Regions from separate parts of the Bacillus sp. SSR7 genome, predicted to be linked through region 2. Evidence: riboswitches for the same ligand, from Rfam matches in the RefSeq annotation. Region 2 holds a riboswitch; the other holds the start of a gene.
What was found. A riboswitch is a leader RNA that binds a small molecule or an ion and turns the genes downstream of it on or off. The one in region 2 is predicted to bind FMN.
Positions count from the first base shown of each region.

Region 1: it holds a riboswitch for FMN, as region 2 does, so the genes downstream of both, AC0NJG_RS08490 (ECF transporter S component) here and ribD (bifunctional diaminohydroxyphosphoribosylaminopyrimidine deaminase/5-amino-6-(5-phosphoribosylamino)uracil reductase RibD) in region 2, are expected to answer to the same signal.

Region 1 is NZ_JBVVXV010000003.1:228,241-232,458, reverse strand. Features, by position in the region: gene AC0NJG_RS08505 (cob(I)yrinic acid a,c-diamide adenosyltransferase) at 38-619, shown strand; gene AC0NJG_RS08500 (peptidoglycan DD-metalloendopeptidase family protein) at 704-1,318, shown strand; gene AC0NJG_RS08495 (hypothetical protein) at 1,348-2,034, opposite strand; FMN riboswitch at 2,280-2,419, shown strand; gene AC0NJG_RS08490 (ECF transporter S component) at 2,582-3,160, shown strand; gene AC0NJG_RS08485 (ferredoxin) at 3,282-3,530, opposite strand; gene AC0NJG_RS08480 (YpbB family protein) at 3,828-4,218, shown strand, end outside.
Region 2 is NZ_JBVVXV010000002.1:371,099-375,316, forward strand. Features, by position in the region: gene ribBA (bifunctional 3,4-dihydroxy-2-butanone 4-phosphate synthase/GTP cyclohydrolase II) at 1-841, opposite strand, end outside; gene ribE (riboflavin synthase subunit alpha) at 854-1,498, opposite strand; gene ribD (bifunctional diaminohydroxyphosphoribosylaminopyrimidine deaminase/5-amino-6-(5-phosphoribosylamino)uracil reductase RibD) at 1,480-2,592, opposite strand; FMN riboswitch at 2,900-3,043, opposite strand; gene AC0NJG_RS06010 (CDGSH iron-sulfur domain-containing protein) at 3,234-3,440, opposite strand; gene AC0NJG_RS06015 (DUF2552 family protein) at 3,580-3,825, shown strand; gene AC0NJG_RS06020 (alpha/beta hydrolase) at 3,836-4,218, opposite strand, start outside.

The sequences.
Region 1 (4,218 bases), on a different contig from region 2:
GTCGAATGAAGAATCGTGAGAGGGGTGTCGTAAAGCGATGAAATTATATACAAAAACAGGAGATAAAGGGACAACAAGTGTAATAGGCGGCAGAGTGGATAAAGATAATATCCGAGTTGAAGCATATGGCACAATAGATGAGGCGAATTCTCATATTGGATATGCGATGACTAAACTACAAGGCGGGTCTTTCGGAGATATTTATAATGAACTTGAAACGATTCAACATGAACTATTTGATTGCGGGGGAGACTTGGCGATAGTAAGCGAGAAAATTCCTTATAAACTAAAAATTGAAATGGTCGAAAACTTAGAAAGTAGGATTGATTCGTATATAGAAGAAGCACCGCCGCTAGAACGGTTTATTTTACCAGGTGGAAGCGAGTCGGCAGCTGCTATTCATATTGCACGTACAGTTGTAAGGCGAGCAGAACGATGTATCGTGTCCCTGCAAAAGGAAGGAGAAATAAATGAAGTCGTTCTAAAGTATGTAAATAGATTATCTGATTATTTATTTGCAGTAGCTAGAGTAATAAACGCTCGATTACAAGTAAAAGATGTAGAGTATAATCGCAGTGCAATCGTTTTTCGTGATAAGAAAGAGAAGGAAGTGGAGTGATTCACTTTCTTTTTTTGTATAGTTTTTTCTGTAATATACCAAAATAGAGAAGGTATGGTCGTAATTAGAAAACGGAGGATGTATATGAAAGCTTTAAAATATGGCGTCATGTTATTGACAGTACTATTTTTATCTCAATTACATGTGTACGCAGAGGGAAATCAATGGGCATGGCCTGTTGAAGGACAGATAAGTGATTATTTTGGAACAAGGCACGGAAAACACTACGGTATAGATATAGCGGCACCGATCGGCGCGCCTGTGTTAGCTATTCAAGAAGGTAAGGTAACAAAGTCTTATTATTCAAGTAGTTATGGAAACGTTGTTTTTATTAAACATGGAGAATATGAGGCTGTGTATGCACATTTAAATAAGAGATATGTAGTTCAAGGGGATTATATTTCAAAAGGAGAAATAATTGGAGAAGTAGGAAATACAGGAGAATCCCGAGGTGCACACTTACATTTAGAAGTTCATCAAGGAAGATGGACGATGGCAAAAAAGAATGCGATGAATCCATTGCTTGTTTTACATGAACAAAGAAATGAAGCAGTTTCTTCATCGTTATACGTCGTCCAAAAAGGCGACACTCTAGTTAGCATTGCGCGGAAATTTAGAATGTCAGTTAAGGAAATTCAAGAAAAAAATGGGTTGCAACAAGAGCTGATTTATCCAAATCAACAATTATATGTAAAGTAAAAAAAGAGCTAGTTTTAACTAGCTCTTTTTTACCAAAAAATAAAGACACATATAAATCCAGAAATAGCTAAGTAGCTATATAAGTAAAATACTTTCGCTCTTGTTTTTTCGTTTGTTCGAAATAGTACAATAGTTGGTTCAATTAAACCAATTGTCAAACAAAGTAAACCAAGAAGCATACAACCAATTGAAATAGAGTACAGGGCGATTTGTGGTGCTTGAAATGGAATCATCCATTTTAATAAAAATGCAATGAGTGCAGTGTAGCAAATGCTGCCGATGTATTTATTCAATGGTGCATTAGAACGGAAGCCTGGAAGTTTTTTTAAGAAAGAGCGGGAAACAACTTCAGTTTGTAAAGATGTATGCTCTTCTATTATTTTTTGAGCTTCTTTTCCTTTTTGAAAAAGGGATAATATCCAGTTTCGCTCACCTTGAAAAATAAATTGTGAAGTTGTCAAATAATGATCAACCTTTACTTTATTCCAACTCTTCCATGGATGACGCTCACATAATTTTAATTTACTTTCTGTCTTTTTATCATACTGATAAATACTGATGCCGTCTTCATCGAAAGCAGCATAGTATGTCTCGCTTGAGAATGTGCCTAAATCAATTGGACAGTAGAAAAGTAATTCTTTTTTTAAGTAAAAGTATTCTTTCCTTAAGTTTTTTTTCATTGTTTCTCGAATAGAGTGTCTCTTCTCTTTCTTCATGACATTTCCTCCATAATCCAGAAAATGTTCTTATCTTAACAATTCAACATCTTATCACTTTTAATTATATATGACTAGGGGATTCATAGGAGAAATGCCGAATACTAAAAAATATGGGGTGTATTGTAAAATATAATGAATAATCTTGGTTATGTAAAATTAATAACTTATTTTTAATAAGTTACGATTTTTTTGTTCACAATACGATCATGTTGTTGTATAATGAAGTAGAAAATAGAATATCGGTCTATCTTCGGGGCAGGGTGAAAATCCCGACCGGCGGTGATGAACTATATGTGATTTTGTTCTAAGCCCGCGAGCCGTTAAGGCAGGATTTGGTGTGATTCCAAAGCCGACAGTACAGTCTGGATGGGAGAAGATGGAGGTTCAAGCGTTCAAAAAAGATAGGTATTTGAACGTCTGTTTGATGTGCCTTAAATTCTCCCTTTGTGTAAAACACAAAGGGTTTTTTCGTTCTATGAAAAAGTAGGCATAGCAGAACCTTTCCACTTTCCATGAGATGATCGATGGAAAAGGAGAGAGAAAGATGAAACAAAAAAACAGTGTAGTGCAGATGGTGAGTGTAGCAATGCTAAGTAGTATTGCATATTTACTGATGATGTTGGATTTCCCGTTCCCAGGGCTTCCGCCATTTTTAAAAATTGATTTTAGTGATGTGCCAGCTCTAATTGCTGCGATTATTTTCGGGCCAGTTGCAGGGGTTATTGTAGAAGCGATAAAGAATATTTTACATTACGGGATTCAAGGGAGTTTAACGGGAGTACCAGTTGGAGAAATTGCTAACTTTATTGCAGGATGTTTATTTATTGGACCAGCAGCTTTCTTATTTAGGAAGTATCGTACTGTTAAGAGTTTAACGACAGGATTAATGCTAGGGACAATTACAATGGCGCTCATTATGAGTGTGTTAAATTACATCATCATATTCCCAGCTTACACTTGGTTTTTAAATTCACCAGCTATGTCTAGCGAAGCGATAAAAACAACGGTTGTAACGGCAATCTTACCATTTAATTTGATTAAAGGAATTGTTGTGACAATTGTATTTGTAGCGTTATTCTCACGCCTGAAAGTATGGGTATTTGCAAAAATGAAAAATGCATAAATATAAAATAAAACCATTAGTAGTATATACTACTAATGGTTTTTTATTAAGGAGACTGACAATAGAAAACAAAAAATACCCCTCAAATGAATGAGGGGTATTTTTTGAAGTTAATAAAAGACTATTCGAATTTTAAAGCATCGCCGTCGAATGATTCGTCAGCAACTTTAATTGAGTCAGTTGGACAACCTTCGAATGCATCCATCATATCTTCAAGTAATACATCTGGAATTTCAACGATACCTTGGTTATCGTCTAATGTTACGAATGCAATACCTTCATCATCATAGTCATAAATGTCTGGTGCAGCAGCGCCACAAGCACCACATGCAATACAAGTATCTTTATCAACGATTGTATATTTTGCCATCTTTTTTCCCTCCTGATAATATGTATGTGAAAAGCTCGCCATAAAAATTATAACCTTATTGTAAAACGGTTTTTAAAACTTTTCAACATAAAATTATAATGATAATCCTTATCAATTAGAGTGTCAACTAATTTTTGCATTATGTCATAAGATTTTCAAAATACGTAAATGTTATTTCGTTTGGTACAATATAATATATACAAGTATATATTGCCCATATGATAAGTTTAATGAGTAACGGTAGATGGCGCAATCATATCAAAAGCAATTAAGTTAGATTGAAAGGTGGAAGCGGTAATGCAACTACAATATACTGTATTGTATTGTTTAAAACAATTGAATGGTGAAAGAACCGTTTCTTCTATTTATTATTTATTAAAGGGAAAACGTTCTTCGCAAACGTTACAAGATGGAAATATGTTCCGAATTTCTTTTTTGTTTGGAATATATAAATCGTTAAATAGAACTGAATATGATCGTGAAGTTGCAAAGTTGTTGCAAGCAGATTTGATTCAAGAAATACATGAAAATACATATTTGTTAACACCTAAAGGTAACATGCAGTTACATACATGGGAGGAAGGGTATGCTTTTCCAGTCCATTTGCATGGTTTGCACTATGGTGAATTAGGTGAAACGTTTTGGAAAAGATTATCTTTAATTATTCAAACTGTATCTAATTTACAAC
Region 2 (4,218 bases):
GCTCAATTTGAGCAAGGGCGGCATGGAGTTGTGGTCCGCAATCGCAGCGGCACGAGCCAAATACATCTCCTGTTAAGCACTCTGAATGAACGCGTACAAGCACAGGCTCTCCTGTTGAAATATCACCTTTTACGAGTGCAATATGCTCTTTCGAATCTAAGGAATTAGAATAGCCAATCGCATGGAAAGTACCGAAATCTGTAGGTAATGTAATTTCCACTTCTCGCGTCACTAATGTTTCATGGTGGCGGCGATAAGCAATTAAATCTTCTATTGTAATCATTTTTATATCAAATTGTTTTGCGCACTGTAGTAAATCAGGTACGCGTGCCATCGTACCGTCCTCATTAATAATTTCACAAATGACGCCAGCTGGTTCTGCTCCGCAAAGCTGTGCTAAATCGACAGCAGCTTCTGTATGACCAGCACGACGCAGAACACCGCCTTCTTTCGCAATTAATGGAAAGATATGTCCAGGACGGCTGAAATCAGCACCTTTTGATGCAGGATTTAATAATTCTTGTATCGTAGTTGCACGTTCGTGCGCGCTAATCCCAGTTGTTGTAGAAACATGATCAATGCTCACTGTAAATGCAGTATGATGCGAATCTGTATTATGAGCTACCATTGGTTCTAATTGTAAACGTTCTGCGTATCCTTCTGTAATTGGTACACAAACGAGACCGCGCCCATGTGTAATCATAAAGTTAATTGTTTCTGGCGTAATATACTCTGCTAAAGCGATAAAGTCGCCTTCATTTTCACGGTTTTCATCATCACATACGATTACGACTTTTCCTTGTTTTAAATCTTCTAGAGCTTCTTCAATACGATGAAACATCATGCTTCCCCCTTATAGAAATCCGTTTTCTTGTAAAAAGCTTTCGGTCATTGAACCTGTTCGTTTTACTGGTTTAGAAATAAAGCGTTCGATATATTTACCAATCATGTCGCACTCAATGTTTACGATGTCACCGGCGTTCTTTTCCCCAATAACAGATTCGCTTACTGTGTGCGGGATGAGTGAAATGGTAATGGAAGATTCGTCTATATCAAATATTGTTAAACTCGTTCCATCAACAGCAACGGACCCTTTATGCAAACAATAGCGCAGCAATTCATCAGAAATAGCTATTTTGTAATAGACGGCATTATAGTGTTGTTTTTTGTTTAATATCGTTCCGATGCCATCGATATGTCCTGAAACGAAATGTCCACCGAATCGTCCATTTGCCGACATTGCACGTTCTAAATTTACTTTGCATTGCGGTTTAAGCATGCGGAGTGATGTTGATTGCATCGTTTCGGGCATTGCATCCACTGTGAATGAAGTTGTTGTGAAACTCGTTACAGTTAAGCAAATACCGTTCACCGCGATGCTATCACCTAAGTGAACATCTGATAAAATTTTATTGGCATGAATCGTTAACTTCATCGCTTCGCCGCTTTGTTGCATGTTTGCAATCGTTCCTAATTCTTCTACAATTCCTGTAAACATTCCGTCACCTCACTTCGGGTATGCGCAACAATTTTTATATCATCGCCAATTTGTTTCATCTCTTGAATTTCCAAGGAAAATGCATCTTGTAATGTTGAAAAACCATTACCGCCAAATAAAGTAGGGGCATCATTTCCGCCAATTAATTTTGGACTTATATAAGTTATAATTTCATTGAAATACTTTGTTTGTAAGAAACTTGCATGAACTGTTTGACCACCTTCGACGAAAAGAGAAAGAATTTGTTTTTCGCCGAGTAGGTGTAAAACATCTTGTATTTCAATCTGTTTCGTTTTCATTTGGAATATAGCTATATTTTCAGATTCATAAGAAGCTATTTTCTTTTTATCTACACCATTACCGACAAAAATCCATGTCGATGCTAAACCATCTGTTATGACATGAGAAGATAGTGGCGTTCGTAAATGGGTATCTAAAATAATGCGTATAGGATTTTGCCCTCCGTTAGGAATTCTTGTTGTTAAATGCGGATTATCAGATATAACTGTATTCACTCCAACAAGAATTGCATCGTGTGTATGACGATATTGATGAACATCAGCCCGTGCTTCTTCACCTGTAATCCATTTACTTTCACCAGTTACAGTTGCTGTTTTTCCATCTAAGCTCATTGCTGTTTTTATTGTTACAAATGGACGTTTCGTTTTCATGTAGTGAAAAAAGTAGCGATTTAATAAAATTGCTTCTGCTTCAAGAACACCAGTCGTTACTTCGATGCCAGCTTCTTCTAATCTCCTTTTTCCATTTCCAGAAACGAGCGGATTACAATCAAGAGTAGCAATTACAACCCGTTTGACTCCTTTTTTGATGAGCAATTCACAGCAAGGTGGTGTTTTTCCAAAATGGCTACACGGTTCAAGTGTTACATAAACGGTAGCTCCTTTTGCTTTTTCACCAGCCATATGAAGAGCATAAACTTCTGCGTGTTCTTCGCCAGCACGCAAATGAGCTCCCATGCCGACGATGTTTCCATCTTTTACAACAACAGCACCAACCATAGGATTTGGACTTGTTTGTCCGGATGTTCCTTCTGCTAACTGTAGGGCAATCCTCATATATTCTTGATCTGTCATTCTCTTCACCTCTCCTGAAAAAATCAAAAAACCCCAAGGATTTTATATCCTTGGGGTTTGGGAGACGTGATTTCTAGAAATATAGTTCGAATACGAAAGTATAGGAAAGAAACCTAGCGATGATTGATATTTTGGCATAAGGAAAAAACCTAGCAAAATATCGAATTTTCAAACGCTAGTCGTATCTTTTTATTCCAGTATAGAAACATAAGTATACAAAATAAAACATATATAAAGATTCAAAATGAAACTTAAAAATATGCATACTGAAATAAAAGTGTATTCGTTATATAAAATTACTAGAAAACATATCCTTCTCCCATCCAGACTATACTGTCGGCCCTAGAGTTCCACTAGATCCACCGTTTTCGAGTTGAAAACGGGTCACGGACTTAGAAGTTTGCACTTCATCACCGCCGGTTGGGAATTTCACCCGACCCCGAAGGATGTTGTTTGCTCAAATTATAGCACAAAAAAGAAAAAAGGCTAGTGAAAAATGTTCGAATGTGAAGAATTGTGTGAAAATATATGTATGCTGGCATGAGGACAGAAGTATTAGAAATGTTGTAAGGAGAAGGGATGTAATGGAGTTGATCAAAAGAAAAAACATGCACAAAAAAATGTGCATGTCACATGTGAAATTATTCTGCCTCTGGTGCTCTAACAACAGATTCAAATTTTCCTTTATGCGAAGCATCGCAATAAGGCATATTTTTTGATAAACCACAACGGCATAAAGAAAATGCCGGTTTTGCTGGGAATACATTCCCTTGTGAATCAACTAATTCCACGTCCCCTGTAACGCGAAAAGAGCCATTATCATTTACTTTAATTTGTACTTTAGCCAACGCTATCCCTCCTTCCCAAACGCTTAATTTCATCATATAATCAAGGGAAGTGCTTGACAATATAAAAAGAGCACTTTGTTTGAGAAAGAAGAGAGTGTTATAATAGTTTTCATAACTGACTAGAGTAAGGTGACGAGAGATGGATAAACAATTACATACATTACGAAACATTGCAAATGAGCGCACGTGGGCATCATTTTTGAATGATAATCATCCATATAGTTTGTTACACTGGTCCATTGCTGGTGTAGGACAAGAGTCAAAGGATGTTTGGTTACTGCAAGATGAGGTAACATTTCAAACGACAGAATTTCCAATGTTAGATGATGCAATAAAGTGGATTTCTGAAAATATGGAACAAGTTACAGACGTTTTAGCGCAATAAAAAAACAGGCTTATGCAAGCCTGTTTTTTGTTTCTTTCACATATGTGTTTAAAAATTGATCGACGGCTGCTTCATACTCTTCTTTATTTTCGTTATAAGAGCAAGCGTGTGCGCCGTGTTCTGCAATATAAAGCTGTTTATTGTTTTCTTTTGCTTCATAGAGTGCTTTCGTCATATCAGCTAAAATATAATCATCATCTTTACTATGAATAAAGAGGACGGGATTATTAATGTTTTTTATACAATCGATTGGTGAAACTTCACGAATTGTATAACCGTCACGCACTTTTAAGAAAGCATTTGCTAAAGGTAATAAAGGCCATTTCGGTAAATGGAATTCAACCTTTAAACGGTGTTGTAATTGTCCGTAGAAATCAGAGAAAGGACAATCTG